DNA from 2 places in the Mycobacterium persicum genome. Region 2 is predicted to be linked to the other one. Evidence: riboswitches for the same ligand, from Rfam matches in the RefSeq annotation. Region 2 holds a riboswitch; the other holds the start of a gene.
What was found. Region 2 has a riboswitch for cobalamin ahead of metE (5-methyltetrahydropteroyltriglutamate--homocysteine S-methyltransferase). Riboswitches for the same ligand answer to the same signal wherever they lie in the genome.

Region 1 (15,090 bases), 2.6 Mb from region 2:
AACGGCGGGCGGTAACCCGCAATAAGTGCGCCCCGCGTCAATCTATGGCACCGTCGCACGTCCAGTGCTAACAAACGAGTGCTAACACTACGTGCAACGGCTGTCATGAGGAGGACCCGCGATCGGCAAACTTGGCTTCCGGAGCGTTGTGATGCTCGGGATCAACTCGATAATCGGAGCCGGCATCTTTCTTACCCCCGGTACGGTGATCAAGCTCGCGGGACCGTGGGCGCCCGTCGCCTACATCCTGGCGGGTCTTTTCGCGGGCATCATGGCACTGGTCTTTGCCAGTGCTGCCAGATACGTCAAAACCAATGGCGCATCATATGCCTACACGACAGCCGCTTTCGGGCAGAAAATCGGCATCTATGTCGGTGTGACCCATGCCATCGTCGCGTCCATCGCCTGGGGCGTGCTGGCGTCGCTGTTCGTCTCGACATTGTTGAAAGTGACTTTCCCGGAGAAGAATTGGGCTGACGCCAGCGAGCTGCTGAGCGTGAAGACGTTGGTGTTCCTCGGGTTCATCGTCGTGCTGTTGGTCATCAATATTTTCGGTAACCGGGCAATCAAATGGGCAAACGGAACCTCGACGATAGGCAAGATTTCGGCGCTGTCGGTCTTTATCATCGGTGGCCTGTGGCTCCTCGTCACACATCACCCGAGCCATTACGGAACGGCAAGTGCGTCAGGCGTTTACCAACCGGCCCCCTATGCGCTGTTCGGCGGGATCCAGCTTGCTCACGGTGCCGTCTCGGGATTGATCCTTGCCACCATCGCGGCGCTGTACGCATTTACCGGTTTCGAATCGATCGCCAACGCCGCCGAGGAGATGCACGAGCCGGAGCGGACGCTGCCTAAAGCCATACCGGTCGCGATCCTCGGTGTCGGCGCCGTCTACGTGCTTGCTGTCGCGGTGGCGATGCTGCTGGGATCGGACAAGGTTGTCGAATCCGACGCCACGGTGCGATTGGCGGCGGCCATCGACGACGGTCCGTTACGCACCACCGTCGTCCTCGGCGCCTTGGTCTCGATGTTCGGCATCAACGTAGCCGCCTCGTTCGGCGCGCCGCGGGTATGGACAGCGCTGTCGGACACCCGGATCCTGCCGGCACGCTTGTCGAGGCAGAACCGATTCGGCGTCCCGATGATCGCGTTCGCGATCACGGCATCGTTGGCCTTGGCTTTCCCACTGGCACTTCGCTTTGACAGCGTGAACCTGATCGGGCTTGCGGTGATCGCCCGGTTTATCCAGTTCATCATCGTCCCGGTCGCTCTGGTCGCCCTGGCTCGGGACACAGCCGGCAACCAGGCGGCGGCGGCGAAGCGAAACTTGTTGACCGACAAAGTATTACCGGTAGCTGCCGTCATCGTCTCGGTGGCGTTGGCGGTGTCTTTCGACTACCGGACCATCTTCGCCACACCGCAGGGGGGCGCCAACTATTTCTCGATCGCGTTGCTGGTGATCACGTTCCTGGTGGTACCGGCGATCGCCTATCTGCACTACTACCGAACCTGCGAATCGCTGGGCGCCGGGACGGAGCTGAGCTAGTGCCCCAGGGCGCAGGATGCAACCGGCCGGGGCACTCGACACCCGCATCGAGCGTCGCGCAATGATTCACAACTTGAGGACACGACCCGAGATCAGCAAGTGCACCTCGTCGCACACGTTTGCCACCCGTTGGTTGATCGTGCCCAGCAGATCGCGGAATATCATCCCCGAACGATGGGCGGGTACCACACCCAAGCCGACCTCATTCGTCACCACGACCGCATCGGATACTTCGGCCAGTGCCGCGCACAACTCGTCCAGTCGTTCCCCGACCGCAGCGTAGGCCTGGGCGGTCGTCGTGTTCCACAACGCCTCACGATCCATCAGAGCCGTGAGCCACGTGCCCAGGCAGTCCACCAGGACAGGGCACCGGATGTTGGACAAAGCCGTTGCGACGTCCGCGGTTTCGACCGTCAGCCAGGTCGGCGGGCGACGCGCGCGGTGTAGTGCGACCCGGGAATCCCAGTCCGGGTCGCTGCCATCGGCGCCGCGGCCCGGCGCGATGTAGACAGCCTCAACGGCAGTGGCCAACAACGCTTCGGCATGCCTGGACTTTCCCGAGCGGACGCCACCGGTGACCAGTATCCGCATCGCGTCATCGTAAGCACGTCGTTCGCAACCGATGATGGCCGTCGGGGCGGCTGGTGACGTCGATGGCTGCCCCGCCGCGACAAGATCCCCCCTACGAAGGTGGGTCATGGGGCGGCGCGGCATCGACGCCCCACGTGCCCGGCAGCATCGGCGCGCCCGGGCTGCTCGGAAATGTTTCGTTGGATAGCGTGATCAATCCTGCGGCCGGTTTGGAACCGGCCAGTTGCGTGGTTCCGGCGAACCCCAGGGGCGCTGCTCCCTGGTCTGGTGCCGCCGAGGTGGTCAGCTCGGTCGGGTCGTCGGCGTCCGGGCCCACATCCAGGTATTCATAACCGCGGCCGAGCCGTTTGGCTTTCACCCGTCGACGCCACTGCGGTCGAGGCTTTTCCTGAGGTGTGGCCGCGGCCGCCGGGGCCTCGGCGCTGTCGGGTTCTGGTGCCTTCCTTCGGGAACTGGCGGTTGTGGGCCTCTTGGCATCCGCGCTCAGCCCACCCACCAAGTAGCCGAAGTTGTCCATCCCCACACCCAGCCCGGCATCGCTCACCGGTGGCGCCGTGGGGGCCGGCGGCGGTGGTCCGGGCGTGGGCGCCGCGACGGTCACCTCCACGGACGCCTGAACCGGGGCCGTGGTCGAGCTCGGGGCGCCGGTGCCGAGGGCCGCAAGGGGCGGCGTGGTTGGTGTGACAGGTGGCGACGGTGGCGGCACGGCAGCCAGTGCCGCTAGCCCTTTGGCGCCGATCGGTGTCAGCACAGCACCGGCCGCCAACGGCACCAACGGGGCAGCCAGCAGCGGCGCCACCACCGTCAGCAGCACCGCAGTCTGCTCCAACAGCGTCTTAAGCAGCGCAATCGTGTCGGTGATGACCGTGCCGATGGCTTCGACACTGGTGAACAAAATGGTGAAACCGATCGTCACCGGGTTACCCGTAGCGAAGGCCGCGGCGAGATCTGCCCCGATAAACGCAAAGGTTTGCGACAACAGGGCCACATACGTGCCGATATCCATCGGGTAGCCGAGTGCGAACGCGATGTTCAACGGGCTCAGATAGGTAAGCGGGTTGCCGAGTATGACCAGGTAAGGGTCGATCCCCGCGAACATCGTGTGGAAGAACGGCAGGTTCGCCAGCCAATCGACAAACGGTTGAATGACGTTGTTGTAGAAGGCGGTATACATCTGCCACAGCCATTGCTCGAACTGGCGCAGCGGGTCCGCACTCGACATCCCTGCCTCAGCGGCCCTGACCAGCTCCGCGTCGGCTTTCATGATCGGCGGCGCCGGCGCGGCCTGCGGTGCGGCGCCAATAGCCGCAGTCGAGACCGCATGATAGGTGCCCATGACGGCGGCGGCCTGCACCCACATCCGTACGTAGTCGGCCTCGTTGAGCGCGATCGAGATGGTGTTGATGCCAAAGAAATTTGTCGCCGTCAATACCGCGTGCGCGGCATGGTTGGCGGCCAGCTCAGCCAACGTGGGCATCGCAGCCACTGCGGCGGTGTATGCGGTGGCCGCGGTTTGTTGGTGAGCGGCCATTGCGGCGCTGTCGGTGCTGGCCTGCGTCAGCCAATCAAGATAAGGGACATGGGCGGCCACATAGTCTTCGGCGCTCGGACCTGCCCAGCTGTCCGCCTGCGCCCCGGCCACTACCGCGGCCAGCTCGTCTGCCGTCTCGGCGTAGGCGGCGCTCAACGAATCCCATGCTGCCGCCGACGCCAGCAACGGACCCGGGCCGGGGCCGCTGCTGAGCAGCGCCGAATGGACCTCCGGGGGTGCGGCCAACCAGATGGGGGCGCTCATCGCCAGCCGCCCGCCAGTGGCCGGCGTGCGCAGTGCACCGCCGGCACCCGATCAGCGTTTGGACGAGGACGGCAACAGCCGGGCGGCCGGAAATTCGAATGCGTCATGACGGTTCGCTCTCTCCGGGGTACACCGCCCCAGGCTCGCCGGACGCGATGACGCGAGTCTCCTGGCTCTCGGATCGCCGCTCGCCTCGCCTTCCAGCCCGTGGCCGTGGCCGATGAGGGTCGCTCCCCGATTACAGTGGCGGGACCGCGCCGGTTTCGCACCGGCTTCCTGCATTCGTCATCGCCTTACGCGCAACATCATCGCACCCCGGCAGCACCGTCGCCATCCCATCGCGCACCTGCGTCTGCCGGCAAGGAGTACCCGATCTGGGGCGGCGCGGTTACCTATCCACCACACTGGGTCCAGCCCAGGGCGTTTCCCCACCTGATGTCACGGCATCAGGCGACGCCGCCGCGATGTACCCGCTCAAAGCCGGCAGCCGTAGCAGATAGCCAGCGGGACGGGCACTTTCGCCTATCAAACACCAGGGCCGGCTGAGTGGTCGCGCCCGAAAGTTCGTCGGGGGTCAGGCTGGTCCCGACGAGCACGCGCTGCGGCGCCCTGCCGGCGGTCGAGCAGAGCATGGGGTGGGCGCGTGCGGGGATCGCACACACCAATGCCCGCCGGGCTGGCTCGAAGTCGTTGTGCGCATGCGGATTCGTCGCGGGAGGTGCCCGAAGGCTGACCGACCCCGTCAATCGGGTTCGTCGTCGTCGGGCGCGAAGAGTTTCTCGGGATGATGGAAGGTGTTGACCCGCGGTTGGCCGTGATCGAGGTGGGCCGGCGGGAGCCATTCGGTGTCACCTTTTGCATTCTTGCGAGTCGTCCAACCTTTTTCGGCGAGACGATTGTCTGGGGCCAAAGGCCCCCAAAAGGCGGAGTCAGGTCGTTGATGTCGGTGCAGTGGGTGTTGCGCCAGCCCGAAACGTGATGCGCTTGGCTGTGATAGGCCGGGGCGTCGCAACCCGGCTTCGTGCAGCCACCGTGCTGGGCCAGCAGCATCAGTCGCTGCGCCAGCGAGGCGAACCGTTTGGTGTGAAACAGCGCCAAGGGCTTGGCCTGGTCGAACACCGCGAGATAGTGATGCGACGTGGCGGCCCAGCGGATCAGCTGCGACATGGGTACCCGGGTGCCCCCGCCGGTGCGGGCCCGCCCGGCGGCGGCTTCCAGATCCTTCAGCGTGGTGGTGACGACGATGGACACCGGCAGCCCGTTGTGGCTGCCCAGGTCCCCGGAGGCCAACAGCGCGCGCAGGCCGGCGATCAGCGCGTCGTGCTGGCGTTGGGGTTGGCTGCGGGTGTCGCGGCGGCCCGGGTCGGGCTCCGAGACTGGGGTGTCGTCCTCGGGATGGCACGCGCCGGGCGCGGCCAGTTTGGCCCAGGCGGCTTCGAGCAACGCCCGTAGTTCGGGGGTGATCAGGCCGCTGAGGCGCGACATACCGTCGTATTCCTGTCGACCGAGGATGAGGCCGCGTTTGCGGGCGCGTTCCTCATCGCAGTAGTCGCCATCGGGGTGCAGCAACGCCATCAACTCATGGGCGTACTTGGCCACCTGGTCGGGGCGGAAGTCACACGCCTTGCCGGCCAGATCTTTCTCGGCGGCCACGAAGGTGCCGGGGTCCACCGCGGCGGGCAGGTGGGAGACAAAGTCACGGATCACCCGGATGTGCGCGTCCCCGATCATCCCGTCGCGTTGGGCGGCGGCTGTCGCCGTCAGCTTGGGCGGCAGTGGTTCCCCGGTCAGGGCGCGACGCTCTCCGAGGTCCTCGGCCTCGGCGATCCAGCGGTTGGCTTCGCCTTTGGTGATGCGCAGCCGCTCGGCCAATGCCGCGGGGAGTTTGCCGCCAAGGTCTTCCTCGCTGGCCCGGGCGCGCAGTTGATTGATCAGCGTTTCCCGGCGTTCCAGGCGCTCCATCACCCGCAGCAGCTCCGGGGTCGTCAGCGCATCAAACGTCAACTCGCACAACTGGTCCTGGGAGTCGTCAGACGCATCGAGGACCGCCACGATCTCCTCACGCGTGCTCGCTGACATACCCCGGATTCTACGAGGGGGCACCGACACGTTCTGATCGGCGCGAAGGCCCAAACCTGTTGATATCGGCGGCGATATCGCGTTTCACGACCGAGTGCCGCCCAGCTCGCGTTACCCAAGTCACGACAGGGACGGCGCTCCGCAAACCGTGGCATCAATGTCCGCGGCGTCCGGCGCGCAGTCACCGGCACCGCGCACCAGCGTGGCCAACGCACTGACCGTATGAATCCGCGGCCCAAAGACCGCCATGAGCACACGTGGGGCGAGCCTCAGCCACGCCAGCGATGAGCTGGCACGCCAGCCCCGACGAACATACGGGCGCGACAACTACGCCACGTATTCCACCGCGCCGTCGTCGAGGACCACTCGCGCCTCGGAACCGGCCAGCCCGGACGCCTCGGTTCGATACACCGCCTTGCCCGGCTCGGTGCGCCAGATCAGCGTGGTCAGCGTCTCGCCGGGGAACACCGGCGAGCTGAACCGCGCCGCGATCGACGTGATGTTGGCGGCCACGCCGCCGCCGAGCTCGGCGACCAGCGCGCGTCCGGACACGCCGTAGGTGCACAGCCCGTGCAGGATTGGTTTGGGAAAGCCGGCCATCTCCCGCGCGAACCACGGGTCGCTGTGCAACGGGTTGCGGTCGCCGGAGAGCCGGTAGATCAACGCTTGATCCTCACGCGTGGGCAGGGCGACCCGGGCGTCGGGCTCGCGGTCGGGGAATTCCGGGGCGGCCGGCCGCTGACCCGGCTCCCCCCCGAAGCCGCCTTCGCCGCGGATCACCAGGGTGGTCAGTGTTTCGGCGATCAGCGCGCCGCTGTCCGGGTCGCTCCCGCGGCCGCGCAGCATGATGATGGCGTTCTTACCTTCGCCCTTGTCCTGGATGTCGGCCACTTCGGAGACCACCGACAACTTTCCGGCCGGCGGCAGCGGCGCATGCAGCCGCACGGTCTGCGAGCCGTGTAACAGCTTGGCCCAGTTGAACTTTCCCACCTTGCCCGCCGCCCCGAAGGCCGGGCAGCAGATCACCGCGTAGGTCGGCAGCACCTGCTGGGCAATACCGTGGCTGTTCTCCGTCGTGAACGACAGGTCCTCGGTCCCGGCACCCACTCCGAGTGCGTAGAGCAACGTTTCCCGGTCGGTCCATTCGAACAACATCGGCTCGGTCACCGCACCGACGGCGCCGGGGTCAATGGCCATGCGAGTCTCCTCTCGATTCCAAATCGAAGCTTTTCCGCACTCAACCATCGCAAACCCTTCCCAGCGACGGCATCGGCAGGGCAGGCTATCGCCATGGCCAAGCGCACCATGATCTGGAAGATGACCTGGAAAACCTCCCACGTCCTAGCTGTGCTCGCCTCGGTCATGATCGTCGGCGCCTGCGGCGGCGGCGGCACGCAGGCCCGCAACATCACCGTGACCTTCATCCGCAACGCGCAATCGCAGGCCAACGCCGACGGAGTGATCAACACCGAGATACCCGGCACCGGGCTCACTGCCGACGGCAAGGGACAAGCCCAGCAGCTCGCCCATCAGGTCGCGCACAACGAATTCGACAGCATCTACTCCTCGCCGATGGCCGAAGCCCAGCAGACCGCCGCACCGTTGGCAAGCGAGATGGGCAAGCAGGTCGAGATCATCGACGATCTGCAGTCCATCAATGCCGGCTGGTACAACGGCGAACCCGAATCAAGGGCCAACTCGACGTATCTGCTGGCGCCTACGGGTTGGATCAACGGCGATGCCACGCACTGCATCCCGGGGTCGATCACCGGCGACCAATTCAACAGCCGGTTCAGCAGTGCCATTCGCAAGATCTACGACAGCGGCCACAACAAGCCGGTGGTGTTCTCCCAGGGCACGGCGATCATGGTGTGGACGCTGATGAACGTGAAGAACCCCAAGCTCAACCTGTTGAACAACCATCCGCTGCCCAACATCGGTCGGGTCGTGGTCACCGGCAACCCGATCGACGGCTGGAAGCTGGTGGACTGGGATGGCATCCGCAACTTCACCTGACCGGTTGACGGGTGCTGCCGCCAGCCGCCACGATGGGCTGCATGCGATATGTCGTTACCGGCGGTACCGGGTTTATTGGTCGCCGGGTCATCTCCCGGCTGCTCGATACCCGGCCCGACGCGCAGGTGTGGGTGCTGGTCCGCCGTCAGTCGCTGGGACGTTTCGAGCGCCTGGCGGCCGACTGGAGTGAGCGGGTCAAGCCGCTGGTCGGCGAGCTTCCGGAACTCGCGCTGAGCGATGAGACGCTCGACGAGCTGGGCCGGGTGGACCATGTCGTGCACTGCGCGGCGATCGGCCACCGCACCGCCATCACCGCGGGCGAGCCCGAGCAGCGCGCCACCAACGTGGCGGGCACCCGGGCCGTCAGCGAATTGGCGCGACGGCTGGACGCCACCTTCCACCACATGTCGTCGATCGCGGTGGCCGGCGACTTCGCCGGCGAGTACACCGAGGACGACTTCGACGTCGGCCAACCGCTGCCCACGCCGTATCACCGAACGAAGTTCGAAGCCGAGCAGCTGGTGCGCTCGGCGCCCGGGCTGCGCTACCGCATCTACCGCCCGGCGGTGGTGGTGGGCGATTCGCGCACCGGCGAGATGGACAAGGTCGACGGGCCGTACTACTTCTTCGGGGTGCTGGCCAAGTTGGCGCTACTGCCCACGCTGACCCCGATCCTGTTGCCCGACAACGGACGCACCAACATCGTCCCGGTCGACTATGTCGTAGACGCGCTGGTGGCGCTGATGCACGCCGACGGTCTCGATGGTCGGACGTTTCACCTCACCGCACCGAAAACCATTGGCCTGCGCGGCATTTACCGCGGCGTAGCCCCGGCGGCCGGGCTGCCGCCGCTACGCGGGACACTGCCCCGCTCGGTGGCCGCCCCGGTGCTGAAGGTGCGCGGGCGGGCCAAGGTGCTGCGCAACATGGCCGCCGCCCAGCTCGGCATCCCCGCCGAAATCTTCGGCCTGGTCGACCTCCAGCCCACCTTCGCCGCCGACGAAACCCGGAAGGCGTTGCACGGCACCGGGATCGAAGTTCCCGAGTTCGCGGCGTATGCACCCCGGCTGTGGCGGTACTGGGCGCAGCACCTCGATCCCGATCGCGCCCGCCGCGACGATCCACGAGGACCGCTGCATGGCCGGCACGTCGTCATCACCGGGGCCTCCAGCGGCATCGGGCGGGCGTCGGCCATCGCCGTCGCGCAGCGCGGCGCAACGGTGTTCGCGCTGGCCCGCAACGCCGACGCGCTGGACCGGCTGGTGGCCGAGATCCGGGCAAGCGGCGGGCAGGCGCACGCCTTCACCTGCGATGTCACCGACTCGACGTCGGTGGAGCACACCGTCAAAGACATCCTGGGCCGCTTCGGCCATGTCGACTATCTGGTGAACAACGCCGGCCGGTCGATTCGCCGCTCGGTGGTCAACTCCACCGACCGCCTCCACGACTACGAACGGGTCATGGCGGTCAACTACTTCGGCGCGGTGCGGATGGTGCTGGCGCTGCTGCCCCACTGGCGCGAGCGCCGGTTCGGTCACGTGGTCAACGTCTCCAGCGCCGGGGTGCAGGCCCGCAACCCGAAGTACAGCTCGTATCTGCCCAGCAAGGCGGCGCTGGACGCGTTCGCCGACGTGGTCGCCTCCGAGACGCTCTCCGACCACATCACCTTCACCAACATCCACATGCCGCTGGTGGCCACACCCATGATCACCCCGTCACAGCGGCTCAACCCGATGCGGGCGATCAGCGCTGAGCATGCGGCGGCCATGGTGGTGCGCGCGCTGATCGAGAAGCCGGCGCGGATCGACACCCCGCTGGGCACGCTGGCCGAGGCCGGCAACCACTTCGCGCCCAAGGTTTCGCGGCGCATTCTGCACCAGCTGTACCTGGGCTACCCCGATTCGGCTGCGGCTCAAGGACTGCCGTCCGCCCCGGCGATGCCCCCGAGACGTATGCCGAAGCGCCCGGCGCGTGCCGTCACCGGCGGCATCCGGACACCCCGGCCGGTCCGGCAGCTGGCACGGTTGGTGCCCGGCCTGCATTGGTAGACCGACGGTTCGGCGGCTTCAACGGCGCCGGATCGCGGTAGCAGCGGATGTCACATCGCACAGGTAAATTGGTTGACGTCGATGTACCCGATGCGGAACATTTCGGCGCAGCCGGTCAGATACTTCAGGTATCGCTCGTAGACTTCCCGCGATTGCAGGGCAATGGCCTGGTCTTGGTGGGCCTGCAATGCCGCCGACCAGATGTCGAGGGTTTTCGCGTAGTGCGGCTGTAACGACTGAACCCGGGTGACGGTGAAACCGTTTGCGGTGGCGCGTTCTTGGACCATTGGGATCGACGGCAGCCGCCCGCCCGGAAAGATCTCGGTGACAATGAATTTGAGGAACCGGGCGAAGGTGAACGACATCGGCAGGCCGCGTTCGTGTATTTCTTTCGGGTGCAGCCCGGTGATGGTGTGCAGCAGCATGATGCCGTCATCGGGTAACAGCCGGTGCGCCAGCGCGAAGAACGCGTCGTAGCGCTCATGCCCGAAATGCTCGAAGGCGCCGATGCTGACGATCCGGTCCACGGGCTCGTCGAACTGCTCCCAGCCCTGCAGCAATACCCGCTGGATGCGCGGGCTTTCCGAGGTGGCGATCAATTGCTCGACATGGCGGGCCTGGTTGCGGCTCAGGGTGAGACCGACAACGTTGACGTCGTAGGTGTGCACCGCGCGCATCATGGTGGCGCCCCAACCGCAGCCAACGTCGAGCAATGTCATGCCCGGCTGTAATCCAAGCTTGCCTAGCGCCAAGTCGATCTTGGCGATCTGCGCCTCTTCCAGTGTCATGTCGTCGCGCTCGAAATACGCGCAGCTGTAGGTCTGGGTCGGGTCGAGGAACAGCCGGAAGAAGTCGTCGGACAGGTCGTAATGCGCCTGCACATCCTCGAAGTGTGGTTTCAGATCATCGGGCATTGGGTCAGCCTAATCGGGCGTATCCTTACCGCGGTGAGCGCGGTTTTCGCCGACGTCGACACCGGCATCGACGACGCGCTCGCCTTGATCTATGTGCTGGCCAGCGCCGACGCGGATCTGGTCGGTATCGCATCGACCGGCGGCAACGTCGGTGTGGACCAGGTGTGCGCCAACAACCTGGGCTTGCTCGAATTGTGCCGCGCCCCCCACATACCGGTGTCCAAAGGCGCCGACCATCCAAGCCGTGGAAACATCCACGGCCCCAAGGGTTTAGGCTATGCCGAACTGCCGGCCACCGATCGCGGGGCCACCGGTCACGATGCCGCGACGGCGTGGGTGCACGCAGCGCACAACCATCGCGGGGACCTGATCGGACTGGTCACCGGCCCGCTGACCAACCTGGCGCTGGCGCTGCGCGCCGCACCGCAGCTGCCGAAACTGTTGCGCCGGCTGGTGATCATGGGCGGCGCTTTCGAAGGCGAGACGGCCGCCGAGTGGAACATCAAGGCAGACCCCGAGGCAGCAGCCCAGGTGTTGGCCGCATGGTCCGCTGAAGCCGTTGAGCCGCAAGCGCTTCCGATCCTCTGCAGCGTGGACCTCACCCGGCAGGTGGCGATGACGCCGCAAATCCTGGCCCGGCTGACGGCAGCCTGCGGCCGGTCGGTTCCGTTGACCCGGTTCATCGAGGACACCATGCGGTTCTACTTCGAGTCTCACCGGGACCGCGGATGCGGGTATCTGGCGTACCTGCACGATCCGCTGGCCGCCGCGATCGCCCTGGATCCCGAACTGGTCACCACCCGGCGCGCCACTGTCGACGTCGACGTGACCGAAACCCCGGCCCGCGGCAGAGCGGTGCCCGACTGGTCGGGAAAGCGAGCACCCAACGCGCAGGTCGGCATCGACGTCGACCCGGGGGTGTTCTTCGACCGGTTCGTCGCGCGGGTTGGAACGTTCGCGCGCCGGGTAACTGGGAGCACATGAAAGTTCGCCGCATCGAGCTGCTGCGCGCCGGGTGGGGCGCCGTGCTGCTCACCGCCCCCACTGTGGTGCTGAACCGGATTCACGGGGTTCACGTCGATCGGAAAGCAGTCGTCGTCACCCGGGTGCTGGGGGCACGTCACCTGGTGCAGGCACTGGCGTCGGGTCTGGATCCCAGCCCGGTGATGCTGGCGGCCGGCGTGTGGGTCGACACGGTGCACTCGCTGACCGCATTCGGGCTGGCCGCGCTCGACCGTCGCCGAATCCGTGGCGGTGTCGCCGACGGGCTCGTCGCGGCAGTCTGGGCGGGGCTGGGCTGGCATCACCTCTACACCACGCGAGGGACGCGCCCAGCGTGACGTCACTGCGAGTTTCGCGCGGAATTTTCGCAGTGACGTCACGCTCGGCGGCCAGCGCGGCGCGACGTCACGCGACCCGATAGTCCTCCAGATCGGCGTGTTTGACCGTCAAGCCGTGCCCGGGCGCGCCGCGGTCCGGACGCAGTAGACCGTCGGGTTCGGGGTCGATGGTGCCGTCGAACGCCAGTCCCTCGATGCGCACATGGTCGTGGAAGTACTCCAAGTGGCGCAGGTGCCACACGGCGGTGCCGACGTGGGCGCTGATCTGTGGGGCGCAGTGCAGCGAGAGGTCCATGCCGCGCGCGTCGCACAGCGCGGCGACCTTGAGGACACCGGTGATGCCGAGGGCGCGGGTGACGTCGGCCTGTAGGCAGTCCACTGCGCCCGCAGCCAGCATCTGGTGGAAATACGGGAGCTGATAGCCGTATTCGCCGGCGGCGATGTCCATGCCGGCCGGTCCGTGCTCGCACAGCCGGCGCAGGCCGTCGAGATCGTCGGAGCTGACCGGCTCTTCGAACCACCGCACGTCGTAGTCGGCGAAGCGCCGCGCCCACAGCAGCGCTTGTTTGCGGTGGTAGGCGCCGTTGGCGTCGACGAACAGTTCGGCGTCGTCGCCGATGGCCGACCGGGCCGCCGCCACCCGGCCCAGGTCGGCATCCGGGTCGCTACCCACCTTCATCTTGATCCGCGGAATGCCGGCCTCGACCCACCCGCACAGCTGTGCGCGCAGCGTGTCGTTGTCGTAAGAAGTGAAGCCGCCGCTGCCGTAAACCGGGGTGGCGTCGTGGACCGCGCCGAGCGCGACAACCAGCGGTTCGTCGAGCAACCGCGCCCGTAAGTCCCACAGGGCGATGTCGACCGCCGAGATCGCACAGGCCACCACGCCCGGCTTGCCCAGGTTACGCACCGCATGCTGCATCTGCGCCCACCTGGCCGGCGGCTGCAAGGCGTCGGCACCGGTCACGACGTCGGCGAGCTTGGCGCCCACCGCCGTCGCCACCGCGGTGCCGCCGTAGGTGTAACCGGTGCCCACCTGGCCGCCGGCCCGCACACTCACCAGGACGAAAGTGGTCGAGTCCCAGGCCAGGGTGCCATCGGACTCCGGGGCGTCGGTGGGAATCGTGTAGGCGGAGGCCTCGACGGATTCGACTGGGATGGGTTCACCCGCGCGCAATGTCATGCCCGGGTGACTACCCGCAACCCAAACGGGGTATGCCGCTTCGCGTGGACGACAGACCACCGGTGGCCGAACTGCTGTCGCCGCATGTGTTGCGCGAATACGCGCTGCTCGCCGACGGGGAACGCGGAATCATCATCGGACCGCGAGGGGACTGCTGCTGGATGTGCCTGCCGCGGTGGGACAGCCCGGCGGTGTTCGGCTCGCTGCTGGGCGGCAACGGGGTGTACGCCGTCTCGCCGGATCATCCGCGGTTCGTGTGGGGCGGACGATACGAGCAGGGGTCACTGATCTGGCGGTCGCGCTGGGTGACCACCGACGGGATCGTCGAGTGCCGGGAGGCGCTGGCGTTCCCCGGGGACCCGCGCACGGCGGTGGTGTTGCGCCGCATCCGCGCCCTGGACCGGCCGGCGCGGATGCGGGTCGCGCTCGACGTGCGCGCCGGCTTCGGCGCCACGCCGATGTCGGGGTTGCGCTGCCGCGACGGGGTGTGGACCGGGCGCTCGGGGCCGCACCGGTTCCGCTGGACCGGGGCCGGCGATGCCACCCGAAGCGGCGACGGCCCGCTGCAGGCGGTGATCGAGGTGGTTCCCGGACGCGATCACGACCTGGTCCTCGAGCTGTCCGATCAGCAACTGCCCACCGCCGCCGCCCGGCCCAACGACGCTTGGCGGGACACCGAAAGTGCTTGGGCGGCAGCGGTTCCGACCATATCGGGCTCGTTGGCCGACGCCGACGCGCAGACCGCCTACGCGGTGTTGCGCGGAATGACCAGCAGCGGCGGGGGCATGGTGGCCGCGGCCACCATGTCGCTGCCGGAACGGGCCGAGCAGGGCCGCAACTACGACTACCGCTATTGCTGGATCCGCGACCAGTGCTACGCCGGACAAGCTGTCGCCGCCGCCGGAGCCCACCCGTTGATCGACGACGCCGTCGGGTTCGTCAGCGAACGCGTCCTGGCCGACGGTCCCGGCCTCAAGCCGGCCTACTGCATCACCGGCGACCTGGTGCCCGAAGAACAGGACCTGGATCTGCCGGGCTACCCCGGCGGCACCGTCAAGACCGGCAATTGGGTGACCGACCAATTCCAGCTGGACGCATTCGGTGAGGCGCTGCTGTTGCTGGCCGCCGCCGGGCGCCTCGATCGGCTGGACACCGGGCATTGGCGCGCCGTGCAGACCCTGGTGGAGTCCATCGAAAGGCGCTGGCGCGAACCCGACGCCGGAATATGGGAGATTGACGACCGGCGTTGGGCTCATTCCCGGCTGACGTGTGCGGCGGGGCTGCGGCGTATCAGCGAGGTGGCGCCGCCGCGGCAGGGCTCGCAATGGCAGCGTCTGGCCGATCAGCTTGTCGCCGATACCAATTCCGATTGCTTGCACCGCTACGGACGCTGGCAACGGGCGCCGGATGATCCGCGAATCGATGCGGCGCTGCTGATACCGTCGATTCGCGGCGCGATCCCGGCGACCGATCCGCGAAGCGTCGCCACTGTGGAGGCGGTACGCACCGACCTCGGCCGGCACGGGTTCGTGTACCGGTTCCAACCGGGCGAGCAACCACTCGGCGAAGCCGAGGGCG
Region 2 (15,090 bases):
CCCGCGAAGCCGGCACCCACCACGCAGAAATCGACATCCGCCACGATTTGCTCCTCGGTTGATGTGCGTTGGCCAGCAAACTACACCGATTGCGGCCTTTCGGCGGCCGAATCCGGGCGGATGCAACGACTCGAACAACAGGCCCCGAAAAGGTCTGGCTCGGATCAATGCGGCAGCAGCCGTTGTTTCTGCTCGATGAATTCATCCTCGGTGAGGATTCCGGAATCGCGCAGGGACGCTAGCTCACGCAGCTCCGCCGCGATACTCGTGATTGGCCCGGTTGCTGAGCTGGCCGGTGATATCGGATCTCGCTTGACCGCGCCGACCCGCTCACGCCTGCTCCCATTGCCCGCACACGCCATTGCTCGCCCGGCCATGCCGGCCAAGGCCATTTGGCTGAACAGGCTTCCGGCGCCACCGGCTTCTGCGGCCGCACCGAGGCTGGTGGCGGGCAATGCGACTGCCAGAGAGCGGATCTCGGGCGCGGCCGCTGTCCAGGTCGGCGGCACCGACAGCCCGGCGATCGAGTTCGCGTCGCCCAGAACCGCCGAAACCGCCGACCCGCCCAGATCGGTGATGGGTGCCGACGTCACTGGCGCGGTCCCCGGAAAGGACTCGATTCCGGCCCAACCACTGACGATGTCATCCGTGTGGACACCAATCTGATAGCCGACAATGTCGTAGGGAAGTCCGGTAATCCCGACAATTGAGTCGAAACCAAGTCCCGCGGCCCCTATTTCCGGGTCGACTAACAGCCCACTGAGGTCCGCCAGCAGGTCCAGCCACTCTAGGGGCGTCAGTGAGGGAATGGCCGCCGCCGGGCTCGCGAGGCTTGACAGCGTATTGGGCACCGCGGACAAGGATCGACTGGTGCTCGACGCGTTGTGCCGGGCGTTGCCGGCCGAGGCCCCAGTGGACCGGGCCACCGCGGCGGCTTGGACCGATAACCCGGTGGTCTCGGTGTTGGGCGGCGGCGGGGTGAATGGGGTCAACCTGGTCGCCGACGCCGACGAACCCGCATAGCCGTACATCGCCGCGGCATCTTGGACCCACATATCGGCGTACTGTGCCTCGGCGACCGCGATGGCCGGGGCGTTTTGCCCGAAAAGATTGGTCGCGATCAGCGCCGTCAGCAGCATGCGGTTGGCCGCGACCACCGGCGGAGGCACCGTTTGCGCAAACGCCGTCTCGAATGCGGCGGCCGCGGCCACGGCCTGGCCGGCTGCCTGCTCGGCTCCCGCGGCGGTAGCTCTGGTCCACGTCACAAACTCGGCGGCCGCGGCGGCCATCGACGCCGACGACGGGCCAACCCAGGGACCGCAGGCCAACCCCCCGATCACCGACTCATAGGAGCTCGCTACCGAGTGCAGCTCGGCGGCCAGCCCGTCCCAGGCCGTTGCGGCGGCCAGCAGCGGTCCCGAGCCGGGACCGGCGTAAATCCGGGCAGAGTTGATCTCGGGAGGTAGTACCGCGAAATCCAATGTCGTTTCTCCGATCGGTGCGGCGCGGCCGGGACGGTGCCAGCGCCGGTCACGGCATATTAGGGGCGCAATGCCCATCTCGGCCAACCGAACTGGAACCGGACTCGTCGAAATTCGACACATCGCATCGCGGCCACAGGCCGTGCCGGTCCTCGGGCGCGGCAATCGACGACACCACCGCGATTCGGGCGGTCGCACGCCGAGACTCAGCTCACCCGTTATCGGTGTAGCGCCGCTGCGGCCGGTGAGTACGTGCGGGACTGCGCAATTGGTCATCGCCCAGGATCGGTATCGACAAGATGGCCTACCCGCAGCGGCGCCGCCGAACGGTGTCGTCGAGCACGGCTCGAGTCGCTGGGCTAGAAGGCCGTGGGCCGCCACAGGCAGGCGCGGGCCCGGTGGTTCGACCCGTTAGGTGACCAACGCCACTTTCTGACTCACGTCGGCTGCGATGTCGCCGGCCGCTAACCCGGTCCGCCGTATTGCCACACCAGGCTGTGATCGCCGGTCATGGTGGGGTTGCACCACATCGTCCGGCCGTTGGCGTCCTGGGTGGTCGCGTGCAGCACCGCACAGGAATCACCCGGAGACGGCGCCTGGGCCGCGGCGATGCCGCCCCCGGCGACCGCGATCGGCGAGAACACCGTCACTATGGTCAATGCGACAAACCGCCATCTGCTCATCTGAAAGCCTCCTCAGCACGGCAGAACTCCACGCTATCCGCGCCCGCGGGGACCGGTAAAGAATTGGCCGCGAAGATGAACCCACGCGGCTAGAACACGTTCTAATCTGAGACACCATGGGATTCCTCAAACCCGAACTGCCTCAGGTCGACATCCCCGAGTGGAGCAAGGGCACCCGCAGCGAGAAGATCCGCCCGATGGCCCGCCACTGGGCCGAAGTCGGCTTCGGCACACCGGTGGCGCTGCACCTGTTCTACGTCGTCAAGATCGGCCTCTACATCGTGGGCGCCTGGCTGGTAGTGCTCAGCACGACAGGGATCGACGGGTTCACCGACGTCGGGTCGTGGTACGCGGAGCCGATAGTCTTCGAGAAGGTCGTGCTCTACACGATGCTGTTCGAGGTGATCGGATTGGGTTGCGGCTTCGGACCATTGAACAATCGGTTCTTCCCGCCGCTGGGGTCGATCCTGTACTGGTTGCGGCCCAACACCATTCGGCTGCCTCCGTGGCCCGGCAGGGTCCCGCTGACCAATGGCACGACGCGGGCTCCGGTGGATGTGCTGCTGTATGCGGCGCTGTTGGTGATGACGCTGTGGGCGTTGTTCTCAGACGGCACCGGCGCCGTCCCGGAGTTGGGCACCAAGGTCGGGTTGTTACCGGTGTGGCAGATCTGGACGATTCTGGCGATCCTGGCCGTCGCCGGATTGCGCGACAAGGTGATCTTTCTGGCCGCCCGCGGCGAGGTCTACGGTTCGCTGACCGTGGCGTTCCTATTCAGCGGTGCCGACCTGATCGTCGCCGCCAAACTGGTGTTTCTGGTGATCTGGATCGGGGCGGCGACGTCGAAGCTGAACAAGCACTTCCCGTTCGTGATCTCCACCATGATGTCCAACAACCCGCTGATTCGGCCGCGGTTCATCAAGCGGATGTTTTTCGAGAAGTTCCCCGACGACCTGCGGCCCGGACGTTTGTCCCGGATGATCGCCCACGTCAGCACCTTCATCGAGATGGCCGTGCCGGTGGTGCTGTTCTTCGCGCACGGTGGCTGGCCGACCGCGGTAGCAGCGTTCGTGATGGTGTGCTTTCACCTGGGCATCCTGACCGCGATCCCGATGGGGGTGCCGCTGGAGTGGAATGTGTTCATGATCTTCGGCGTGCTGTCACTGTTCGTCGGCCACGCGGGTCTCGGCCTGAGCGATGTGAAAAACCCTGTGCCGGTTGCGATTCTGTTCGCGGTGGTGGCCGGCACCGTCGTTCTGGGCAATCTGTTCCCGCGCAAGATCTCGTTTCTGCCCGGCATGCGCTACTACGCCGGCAACTGGGACACCACGCTGTGGTGCATCAAGCCGTCGGCAAGCGAGAAGATCGGCAAGGGCATCGTCGCGATTGCCAGCATGCCGGCCGCGCAGCTGGAGCGCTTCTACGGCAAGGACAAGGCGCAAATCCCGATGTATCTCGGATATGCGTTCCGCGCCATGAACACTCACGGCAGGGCGCTGTTCACCCTGGCGCACCGGGCCATGGCCGGGCAGAACGAAGACGACTACGTCATCACCGACGGCGAGCGGATCTGCAGCACCGCGATCGGCTGGAATTTCGGCGACGGCCATATGCACAACGAGCAACTGATCGCCGCGATGCAGCACCGCTGCCACTTCGAGCCGGGCGAGGTGCGGATCGTCCTGCTCGACGCGCAACCCATCCACAAGCAGACACAGGCCTACCGGCTGGTGGATGCGGCGACCGGCGAGTTCGAACACGGCTACGTGCGGGTCGCCGACATGGTGACCCGACAGCCCTGGGCCGACGACCTGCCGGTCCAGGTGCTGTCCGAATAGGTGGCGCCGAGCGTGACGCCACTGCGAGATTTCGTGCCGAAACTCGCAGTGACGTCACGCTGGCGAGAAACGCTAGGCCTCTGCGCGCACTTCCTGCGCCGCGGCCACCATGTTGCGCAGCGACGCGGCCACCTCAGCGGCGTTGCGGGTCTTCAGGCCGCAATCGGGATTGACCCAGAGCCGCTGCGCCGGAACCGCTTTCAGCGCCGCACGCAACGACTCGGCGATCTCGCGGGTGCTCGGCACCCGCGGCGAATGAATGTCGTAGACGCCCGGGCCCACACTGTTGCCGAAGCCGGCCGCATTCAGGTCGTCGAGCACCTCCATATGTGAGCGCGCCGCTTCGATCGACGTCACATCGGCATCCAAATCGGCAATCGCGCCGATGATTTCGCCGAATTCCGAATAGCACAGATGGGTGTGGATCTGGGTCGAGTCGGCCACACCTGAGGTCGCCAACCGGAAAGCGGCTACCGCCCAACGCAAATACTCGTCCTGCTCGACACGGCGCAGCGGCAGCAGTTCTCGTAGCGCGGGCTCGTCGACCTGGATGACCGCGATGCCGGCGGCCTGCAGGTCCACGGTCTCGTCCCGGATCGCCAGCGCCACCTGGTTGGCGGTGTCGGCCAGCGGCTGGTCGTCGCGCACGAACGACCACGCCAAGATCGTCACCGGACCGGTCAGCATGCCCTTGACCGGCTTGTCGGTCAGAGACTGCGCGTAGGTGATCCAGTCGACCGTCATCGGGCGCGGCCGCGACACGTCGCCGTAGAGGATCGGCGGGCGCACGCAGCGGCTGCCGTAGGACTGCACCCAGCCGTTCTGGGTGGCGAAGAAACCCTCCAGCTGCTCGGCGAAGTACTGCACCATGTCGTTGCGCTCCGGCTCACCGTGCACCAACACATCCAGCCCGAGCTGCTCCTGCAGGGTGATGACGTCGGCGATCTCGGCTTTCATCCGGCGCACGTATTCGCCCTGGTCGATCTCGCCCGCCCGTAACGCCTGTCGCGCCTTGCGGATCTCCGAGGTCTGCGGGTAGGAGCCGATCGTCGTGGTGGGCAGCACCGGCAGCTGCAGACGTGCTTCCTGGCTGACGCGACGGGCGGGCGCCTCGCCCCGGCGGGCCCCCGAGGCGACGATCGAGTCGATGCGGGCCCGGACCTGTCCGTTGTGCAGGCGCGGGTCCCGCTTCCGCGACGCCACCGCCGCGTTGGAAGCCGCGATCTGCTCGGCGACCGCGTCGCGTCCGTCGCGCAGTGCCCGCGCGAGCACGACGACTTCGCCCACCTTTTCCGCGCCGAACGCCAGCCAGTCGCGCAGGTTGTCGTCCAGGTCGGTTTCGGAAGCCAGCGAGTATGGCACGTGCATGGTGGAGCATGACGTCGAGACCGCAACCGTGGCCGCCGAACCCAGCAGGGTCGCCAGCCGGCTCAGTGCCGCTTCCAGGTCGGTGCGCCAGACGTTGCGCCCGTCGACGATGCCGGCCACCAGCGTCTTGCCGGCCAGCTCGGGCACCCCGGCGACCGCGGTGCGCGCGCCGGCCACCAGGTCCACCCCGATGGCTTCCACCGGCGTGCGGGCCAGCGCCGGCAGCGCGGCGCCGGGATCGCCGAAATAGGTTGCGACGTGGATGGCCGGCCGATCACTCAGCGACCCCAGCGCGGTGTACATCCGCTCGGCCAGCGCCGGCGCGTCGGGACAGATGTCGGTCACCAGCGCGGGCTCGTCGAGTTGTACCCACTGGGCGCCCTCGCCAGCCAGCAGCGACAGCAGTTCGGAGTAGACCGGAACCAACTCCTGCAGTCGGTCGATTGGCGGGCCGGCACCGTCGACGGCCTTGCTCAGCAGCAGGAAGGTGACCGGGCCGATGATCACCGGACGCGCCGGAATACCAAGCTGCTGAGCCTCTTTCAGCTCGGAGACCACCTTGGCCGGGTTCAGCGTGAACCGGGTCGACGGCCCGATCTCCGGCACCAGGTAGTGGTAGTTGGTATCGAACCACTTGGTCATCTCCAGCGGCGCGACGTCGGCATTGCCTCGTGCGGCGGCGAAGTAGCGGTCCAGTTCGTCGGGGATCGCGCTCACCCGGGCCGGCAGCGCACCGAGCAGCACCGCGGTGTCGAGCATCTGGTCGTAATAGGAGAAGGTGTTGATCGGCACCGAGTCCAGGCCGGCGGCGGCCAGATCGGTCCAGGTGCCACGGCGCAAGGCGGCGGCGACGGACTCCAACTCGGATCGGCTGGTGCGTCCGGCCCAGTACCCCTCGGTCGCTCGCTTGAGCTCACGGCGCGGGCCGATGCGGGGGGAGCCGGTGATGGTGGCGGTGAACTTCTGAAAATTACCTGCGGTCACGGCGTGTCCTTAACTCGACGGGTTGGTCACCGCCCGCGGACGTACAGCCGAATCCGGTTGCGGCGCAACACCGCAACCGGTACGGCCAAACGCCCACTCCACGAGGCGACGACCCGCCGGACGCGGCGCGCCCGGCACGGCTGGCAGGTCTTCGGACTCGCAGGCGCGCACCGGTGGTGGTGCTCCTAATGGCCGTCGCTTCCCAGTCGTGCGACCAGTGCTATTGACGGCGGTCGTTCCTGCATACCGCTGCGGGACAGTTCCGGACTCTCACCGGATTCCCTCTCGCCAGGCATCGCTAACATGCCTCGCTCGGTGCCGACGCCGCGGGATGCGATGACGGCAGACCAGCTGCGTGGTCCAGGTTACGTCAGCCGGCAACCCTGCCGCGAGCCGCTAGGGCATCGGCACGCGGCCCATGATCAGATCGAGGATCGGTTTGCCCGGCGGGTAGGCTCCGGTGAGCGACGCCATCGTGTGCCCGTAGTCCACCAGCAACGTGATGCCGCTGATCCCGAAGGCTGCCGCGCTGTTGAGGAACGCCATCACGTCGCCCATCTGCTCGGGGGTGTGCACCTTGGCTCCGGTCTCGTCGCGGTAGTCCTGCGCGTAGCTGAGCCACAGGTCCGCGTTGGCCTGGGCCAACGGCGTGTCGGTGGGCCCCGGACAAATGGCGTTGATCCGGATTCCCTTCTTCAGCAGGGGATAGGCCTGCATCGCCACGTAGGCGTTGATCGCCTTCTTGCTGAAGCCGTAGTGGATGATGCCCTCGGCCTCGTGCGCGGCAACCCAGTCCTGGGCCGCTGCGTAGTCGGGCGTGGCCAGGAACTCCTGCAGCCGGGGCAGGTCGTTTTCCCATCCCATGCCTGCCACCGAGGAGATGAAACAGATCGCCGAGCCGGACGGCAGCTGGTCGTGGTCCAGCAGCCGCTGGATCAGATGGCGGTGGCCGATGAAGTTGATCTTCATCAGGTCCGGACCTTCGGCCACCCCGGCTGCGGAGAACACCGCATGCACCGGTCCACCGAGCTGCCCGATCGCGGCGTCGATGGACGCGGGGTCTCGCAAGTCGACCTGCAGCGACTGGGCGACGTCAAAGTTCACCGGCGCGTAGTCCATCACGGTGACGTCGGCGCCGAGTTCGGTCGCCGCCCTGGCCGCCGCGGCGCCCATACCCGTCGCGCCGCCGACCACCAACGCCAGCTTGCCGTCGTAGCGCAACCGATCCAGAACAGTCATGGAGATCCCTTCCCCGCGGGCCCTACGTACTCGCCGTTTACCTGCCCCACTCTAGGGAGAACATATTTTTGGTTCAATACCCCTCGCCACGCACCGCGGCGCCGCGCAACACCGTGTCACGGGCATGAATCAGCGCGGCACGCGGGCCGACAGCGCGAAGGATGTTCTCCGGTATCCACTGCAGGGCGATGACCGATCGTGCCAGCATCGCCAGGGACGGGGTCTCGATCTGGATCTCGTCCGAGCGAAAGCCTCCGGAGAGAAGTGATTTCAGCTGACGCAGCCGGGTGGCATACAGCCACCCCGGGTTGGGGGTATTGGGCGGCGACTGCCGCATCCAGGCGAGCTGAATCCGGAATTCATCGGAAAACTGATCCAGCGCATTGATATTGATCCAGCTCAGCGCGTCCAGCTTTTCGATCGGCGTCGCATCCGAGCGCAGTACGCTGACCCAGCCTGCCTCGACCTTCTGGCCGAAGGACCGCATGATCGACGCCAGCAGTTCGTCCTTGGATCCGATCACCCGATAGACCGTGCCGGTTCCCAGGCCGGTCGCAGCCGCGATGTCCCTGATGGTGGTGACTTCATATCCTCTGCGCCCGAACTCGGTTCGGGCGACCGCCCGCACCCGGGCAGCTTTGTCGCCGGGGTCGGCGTCCCGGTCGTCGGTCCATGTCGCGATGGCGTCGTTGGCGGCCGCCAAGGCGCTCGATCCGTCCAGCTCCGGATCGTCCGGAGGGCGGGTTGCCAATCCCTGCAGGATGATTCGGCACATCAGCCGGGCGACCTGGTCGGCTGAGGCGTGGTGACGGATGACGTCGAGCCCCACCTGCAGCATCGTCTGGCAGATGCGGTCGGCCAATATCGGCAGATCCATTTCCGGTTTGATGTAGCCGCTCCACCTGGCGGCGCGCAGGGTCTGCAGCATCGCCTCGTGCAGCGCCGCCGGCCGCTGTTGGGTGAGCTTCATCAGTTCGGGATCCGCGCTTGGTCCCTCGTAGAACGACATCTGAAGCGCTGCTTGGTGCGCCACGGCGCAGTTGGCGATCGCCGAGCCCAACTCGGTGATCTTCTCGGCCACCGGCCGCGAGTCCGGCTCGTCCAACTGCTGCTGCGCGGTGAGGCCGATGCGGTTCAGATCGTTTTGATAGCGGCGGATCAGTTCGATCAGGATCGCTTCTTTGGACTCAAAATGGTGGTAGAGGCTGCCCGGCAGAATGCCTGCCGCGTCGGCGATTTCCTGCAGCGACGTTCGCAATCCCGACGACGCGATCAACGACGCCGCGGTCTGCAGAATCTCGGCCCGGCGCGTCCCGGAATCGTCGGCGACGGATTCGTCGCGGTGATCCACCGGCTGGCGGCCTTTTGCCAAGGCGTTGGCTTTTGCCATAGCTACCGGGACGCACGTCCGCAGGACAGCGGTTTGGCAGACATAAGCACTCGCCCTCCCGCCGAACCAAATCTTTGTTGCTAAAGACTATCAGACCGTAGACCGGTCGACGCCCTGCTGAATAGTGGTTGACAGGGCGATTCTAAAACGGGCGTTCCGGCTGCCGCGGATTAGCATCGGGCGGGCGAAGGCACACCCGTTGCGACGGGGCACGCGACGCAAATCCGCCGGGAGGGGGCTGCGCGCCGACCCGCCCGCCCGGCCGATGTGGCCAAACCGCCGGCCTTTGATAGCTGATTGACAGGCGGCTTTGAGCATATTGACAGGAAGGTTTGGTGCGAAAGTCCGGATTTTCTGCGTCGCACCGCCTTAGCATTCGGCCGTGGCGCAAATAGTCGCACGAGGTGACTGTTGCTGCAGATGAATGTCGTCGTGGAGGTAGTCGGCAGGAGCGGATGTCCGAGCTGTTAATACGGCCGGCGGTTTGGGGTTGGCATGATTCCTGAGTTTGTGTGGTTGCCTCCCGAGATCAACTCGGCACGGATTTTCGCCGGTGCGGGATCGGGTCCGCTGTATACGGCGGCCTCGGCCTGGGAGAGCCTGGCTGCGGATCTGCGGGCGTCGGCGGCGTCGTTTGATTCGGTGGTCAGCGGGTTGGCGGGCGGGCCGTGGTCGGGTCCGGCTTCGGTGTCGATGGCGGCGGCGGCGACGCCGTACGTGGGGTGGTTGAGTGGCGCCGCGGGGGAGGCCGAGTCGGCCGCCGTTCAGGCGCGGGCGGCGGCGACCGTTTTCGAGGCGGCGTTGTCGGCCACGGTGCATCCGGCGGCGGTGACCGCCAATCGGGTGTCGTTGCTGTCGTTGGTGGCGACAAACTTCTTGGGGCAGAACACCCCCGCGATCGCGGCCGCTGAGAGCGACTACCTCGAGATGTGGGCTCAGGACGTAGCCGCGATGGTGGGGTATCACGCCGGAGCGGCGTCGGTGGCGTCGACGCTGACGCCGTTCAGCCTGCCGCCGCTGACGATGGCGGGGTTGGCCGGGCTGGCATCGCAGGCCGCCTCGGGTGTCAGCGCGATAGTGTCGTCGGCGGGCGCCGCGATAGCCACACCGGTGCAGGGAATCGTGTCGGCGGCTCCGTCCGCCCTCGCGATGCTGCAGTCGGTGCCGTTGTCGTCGTTCATGTATCCGGTGAGCATGGCGATTTCGCCGTTGATGAGCGTGCTGACCAATGCGGCGCGCACTCCGGCCGCGGGGTTGGCCGGTGCCACGGCGGGCGGAGCGGCGGCAGCCGAGCCGAAGTTCGTGGGTGCGGCTCATCCTGGGACCAAGCCGTTTGGCGGTGGCGGGCTGGGTGCGCCGATGTCGGCGGGTCTGGGTAAGGCCCGGATGGTGGGGACGATGTCGGTTCCGCCGACGTGGCAGGGCTCGACACCGACGCGGATGGCTAGTTCGCCGTTATCGGGCTTGGGTGCTGCAGGCATGCCCAATCCGGCGGAGCTGACCGGGGCGGCGCGGCCCACCGGGATGCCGATGATGCCGATGCCGATGGGCATGGGCGGTGCCGGCACCGGGATGCCCGGCGGCATGATGGGCCGCGGTGGGGCGGGCGGAAATCCGGTGCAGTCGCGGCCCAGCGTGATACCGCGGACCGGGATCGGATAGGCCCGGATCGGAACGGCGCCCAGAGGCATTGCGGCCGAGCCAAATTCGAGAAGTAGCATGCCGCCGTCGCGACGACGTCAGGACACGTCACTGACCAACGGAAGTGGTTGTCGCGCGGGCGCTACCCCATCGAAGCCGGGCTGCCCGATCAGCTTCCCACCCGCACCGCCGGTCCCGCCAGCGCCGGGCGAATGTCCCGTCCCGCCGTTACCGCCGTTACCACCGTTGCCGATCATCGAGGCGTTGCCGCCGTTACCGCCGTTTCCGCCGCTGACGTAGCCGGCACCGCCGTCGCCACCGTTACCGCCGTCGCCGATCAGGCCGGCATTGCCACCGGTGCCGCCTGCCCCGCCGTTGCCGCTCAACCCGTTTCCGCCGCCGCCGCCGGCGCCGCCCGATCCGAAGAAATGTCCCGCGTTGCCGCCGGCCCCGCCGTTACCGCCGTTGGCGACGCCCTGGCCGCCGGCGCCGCCGGCGCCGCCGTTGCCCGAAAGCCAGGCTCCGCTGCCGCCGTCGCCGCCGCTGCCGCCGTTGGTGGTGCCGCCCACTCCGCCGGTCCCGCCATTGCCGCCGTCACCGGCGAGCCAGCCGGCGTCGCCGCCCGCGCCACCGCTGCCTCCGTTGTTGTTGCCGTATCCGCCGACGCCGCCGTCACCGCCGTTTCCGGAGAGCAAACCGGCATTGCCGCCGGCCCCACCGTTACCCCCGTTGTTGACGGCGCCGGCGCCACCGGTTCCGCCGTCGCCACCGTTGCCGGAAAGCCACCCGCCATTGCCTCCGGATCCGCCCTGGCCGCCCGAGCCGGAGGTTCCCGCACCTCCGCCGGCACCTCCGGCGCCCCCCGATCCGGCAAGCCAGGCGTTGCCACCGGACCCGCCGGCACCTCCGTTTCCCACACCGGCCCCGCCGGCGCCGCCGGTCCCTCCGGTGCCGAAAAGTCCTCCGGTTCCACCGGTTCCGCCGGCACCGCCGGTGCCGTCCATCGACATCCCGCCGGCCCCGCCGGCGCCGCCGGAGCCGAACAACCCGCCGGCCCCGCCCGCGCCGCCAGCGCCGGCGGTGCCGTTCACGGCGTTTCCACCGGCTCCGCCGGCGCCACCGGAGCCGAATATCCCGCCGTCGCCACCGTTGCCGCCGGCGTGGCCGGGCGCACCTGATCCGCCGTTACCCCCGTTTCCCCAGAGAATGCCGCCGTCCCCGCCGTTTTGTCCCGTCCCGGGAGCCCCGTTGGCGCCGTTGCCAATCAGCGGGCGCCCGAACAAATACTCGGTCGGTTCGTTGATGACCTGCAGGACATTCCGCTCGGCGTTCTCCAGCTCGGTGGTCGCATACTTGACGGCGCTACCGTTGAGGACATCCACAAACTGCTGATGAAGCCACGCAGCGTCCTGACTGAACGTTCGCCAGACTTGTGACTGCGCGGAAAACAGCGCTGCGATCGCTGCCGACACCTCGTCGGCGCCTGCGGGGAGTATTTCCGTCGTAGCTGTGGCCGCAGTGGCATTGGCCTCGCCGAGCCAGGATCTGATAGTCGCCAAGTCGGTTGCGGCGGTCTGCAATGCCTCGGGCACCGTGGACACAAATGACATGGAGATCTCCTAATCGCACTGAGCGCTTGTCGGGTAACCACTTGCTCCCGGACTGCACGCGCCCATTCCCCTCCGTGCAATTGGGTCTCTGCAGACTAGCACCGCAGCCGCTCGGTTGCAGCATGTTTCTCGACGGTCGTCAATCAGAGTCCCTGACGTACGCTACATTTCGGCCAGGAGCTGGTCTTGAAGGACCGATGTGCTCGTCGAGACGACGTCCCACCAAGGCATTTCAGGTGATTGCACAATTTTACACCGGCAGTGGCGGCGTTCTGCGGCGCGATTCAGTAGACAGCCAGGCGGCGCGCGGGATAGCTCGGACGCTCGAAATAGTGTTAATAGACTACGAATTCGTAACTTCCGGCTACGTAAGCGTAGCCAAAGGCAACTGTTGACAAGGCGTATGGTTTGTGGGAGTTTTTGTCCGGCTGAAGATCCCGGTTCGGCTGCGGTTCCCGACAACCGCGATGTGACAGCGGGTAACCATCCGCATTGAAAAGGCTGGATTCACTGGATGACTCAGATACTTGTTCACGAATTCTCATTGCTTGGTGGTACGCGAACTAGCGCGGCGTCCGGTCTGACTTGGAATATCGTTCTATATCAGCGTGATTCGGATATCGCCTGAGTCGACCGTGTGGTAGCGCTTTCGGGTGCTCGTCATCACCAATGAGTTCGAATTGTTTTGGAGTGCAATGTATATCAGTGCTGCCGCATTTCGGCTAACGACGGCGGAAGGGTTTAGGTTGAGATGATTTTGGACTTCGCTTGGCTGCCGCCGGAAGTCAATTCGGCGCGAATCTTTGGCGGTTGCGGGTCGGGCCCGCTGTGGAGAGCGGCGTCGGCCTGGCTGAGCCTGGCAGCGGATTTGCGGGCATCGGCAGCGTCGTTTGATTCGGTGGTAACCCGATTGGCGACCGGGCAGTGGTCAGGTCCGGCATCGATGTCGATGGCGGCTGCGGCGGCACCATTTGTGGGCTGGCTGAGCGGGGCGGCCGGGGAGGCGGAGGTGACCGCTGTTCAGGCTCGGGTTGCGGCGACAGCGTTCGAGGCGGCTCTGTCGACGACGGTGCATCCCGGGGCGGTGACCGCCAATCGGATGTCGCTGCTGTCGTTGGTGGCAACGAATTTCTTGGCTCAGAACACCCCGGCGATCGCAGCTACGGAGTTCGACTACCAGGAGATGTGGGCGCAGGATGTAGCCGCGATGGCGGGGTATCACGCCGGCGCGGCATCGGTGGCGTCGACAATGACGCCGTTTAGTCCGCCGCCGTCCAATCCCGGCTTGGCCGGGTGGGCCGGGTTGGCCGGGTCGGCGTCGCAAGCTGCCTCGGGTGTGCCGGCGGTGGTTTCGTCCGCGGCGGCGCCGGCTCAGGATCTCGTGGCGATCGGTTCAAACGCCGGCTCGGGGCTGGGTTCATTGCTCTTGTCGGGTGTGCCGGTGTTGATGTATCCGCTGAGCATGGCGATGTCGCCGCTCATGAGTTTGATGAGCAATGCAGCGCGCACACCAGTCGGCGGAGTGGCCGGTGTGGTTGCCAGTGGGTTGCCGGCGGACGTGCCGAAGTTGGTGACGCCTCCTCATGCTGAAATTACGTCATTGGGCGGCGGAGGGCTGGGTTCGCCGATGGCGGCGGACTTGGGTAACGCCCGGATGGTCGGGGGCCTGTCGGTTCCGCCGACTTGGCAGGGGTCTGTGCCGGCGCCGATGGCGAGTTCGGCGATGTCGGGTTTGGGTGCGGCCGGTATCCCAGCCCCGGCGGCGCTGACAGGAGAGCCGAGTTCGCCCGGTATGCCGATGATGCCGATGCCGAGCGGTACCGGTGCTTCCGGGATGCCCGGTGAGACGATAGGCCGCGGCGGGGCCGGCCCTCAGGCACCGCAGTCCCGATCCGGCGTGATACCAGTTACCGGGATCGGATAGCGACTGGGCCGCCCCAGTGCCAACTGCGACCGGCATCTGGCGCACCAGTCGCTACCGGTCTGGCGTGCGTCGGTCGACGCTGGCGTCGGAGCCGTCGCCGTGCATGGTCGCACCGACATCGTTGACCACCACCGCGGCACCGCGGCGGGCCAACTCGAGTGCGTACAACCGGCCGAGCCCCCGGCCGGCGCCCGTGACGATCGCGACCTGGTCGGTGAAATCGATCATCGGTAGCCTTCTGTTGTTGGGTGCGCAAGGCGCGCACCGAGTTCGGTGAGATAGCGGTCGGGTCCACCCAGAAATGCGCTCCAGCTCAGCAGGCGTTTGAGATAGAGGTGAGCGTCGTGCTCCCAGGTGTAGCCGATGCCGCCGAAAATCTGGATCGCCGTGTCGGCGACGGTGGCCAGCCGCCCGGCGAAACCCTTGGCCCGCAGTGCGCACAAGTGTCGCTCGTCGGCGGCGTCTTCGGGCAAGGCATCCGAGGCCCACAACGCGTGGATCACCCCGCTGCGGGCCAGCTCGACCGTCTCGTACATGCCGACGCACAGCTGCTGGATCGCCTGGAACGAGCCGATGGCCTGGCCGAATTGCTTTCGCACCTTTGCGTATTCGACGGCCGAGTCCATGACGGCGCGGGCCGCGCCGAGCGCATCGGCGGCCATGGCGATCAGCACGTCGTCGACGACGGCCGCAACGGCGGCCGGCGACGGGGTGGCCACCCGGTTTGCCGGCACACCGTCGAGCTCGACCCGAAACGTCTTGCGGGTCTGGTCGATACCGCGCTTGGGCATCACCGAAACGCCGGGGGAAGCGGTGTCGACCGCGAAAAGCTCGGTGTCGTGCCCGTTTTGAGCGAGAACCAACAGCACGTGGGCGGCTGCGGCGTCGGGAACCGAGGCGAGCTCGCCGTCGAGGGTCGTGCCGTCGGCTGT

Region 1: it holds a riboswitch for cobalamin, as region 2 does, so the genes downstream of both, B4U45_RS19810 (PPE family protein) here and metE (5-methyltetrahydropteroyltriglutamate--homocysteine S-methyltransferase) in region 2, are expected to answer to the same signal.

The regions. Positions count from the first base shown of each region.
Region 1 covers NZ_MWQA01000001.1:4,316,848-4,331,937, reverse strand. Annotated here, with positions in the region: gene B4U45_RS19820 (APC family permease) at 122-1,549, shown strand; gene B4U45_RS19815 (bifunctional adenosylcobinamide kinase/adenosylcobinamide-phosphate guanylyltransferase) at 1,616-2,140, opposite strand; gene B4U45_RS19810 (PPE family protein) at 2,232-3,935, opposite strand; cobalamin riboswitch at 4,078-4,258, opposite strand; partial or broken gene B4U45_RS19805 (HNH endonuclease signature motif containing protein) at 4,678-6,014, opposite strand; gene B4U45_RS19800 (MaoC family dehydratase) at 6,342-7,211, opposite strand; gene B4U45_RS19795 (histidine phosphatase family protein) at 7,305-8,030, shown strand; gene B4U45_RS19790 (SDR family oxidoreductase) at 8,072-10,078, shown strand; gene cmaA1 (cyclopropane mycolic acid synthase CmaA1) at 10,129-10,992, opposite strand; gene B4U45_RS19780 (nucleoside hydrolase) at 11,026-11,976, shown strand; gene B4U45_RS19775 (hypothetical protein) at 11,973-12,332, shown strand; gene B4U45_RS19770 (enolase C-terminal domain-like protein) at 12,400-13,512, opposite strand; gene B4U45_RS19765 (glycoside hydrolase family 15 protein) at 13,545-15,090, shown strand, end outside.
Region 2 covers NZ_MWQA01000001.1:1,713,083-1,728,172, reverse strand. Annotated here, with positions in the region: gene B4U45_RS07640 (flavin monoamine oxidase family protein) at 1-44, opposite strand, end outside; gene B4U45_RS07635 (PPE family protein, SVP subgroup) at 165-1,481, opposite strand; gene B4U45_RS07630 (hypothetical protein) at 1,946-2,164, opposite strand; gene B4U45_RS07625 (DUF3556 domain-containing protein) at 2,281-4,002, shown strand; gene metE (5-methyltetrahydropteroyltriglutamate--homocysteine S-methyltransferase) at 4,075-6,354, opposite strand; cobalamin riboswitch at 6,480-6,692, opposite strand; gene B4U45_RS07615 (SDR family oxidoreductase) at 6,751-7,593, opposite strand; gene B4U45_RS07610 (TetR/AcrR family transcriptional regulator) at 7,667-8,983, opposite strand; gene B4U45_RS07605 (PPE family protein) at 9,479-10,645, shown strand; partial or broken gene B4U45_RS07600 (PE family protein) at 10,765-12,234, opposite strand; gene B4U45_RS07595 (PPE family protein) at 12,986-14,158, shown strand; partial or broken gene B4U45_RS07590 (SDR family NAD(P)-dependent oxidoreductase) at 14,234-14,386, opposite strand; gene B4U45_RS07585 (acyl-CoA dehydrogenase family protein) at 14,383-15,090, opposite strand, start outside.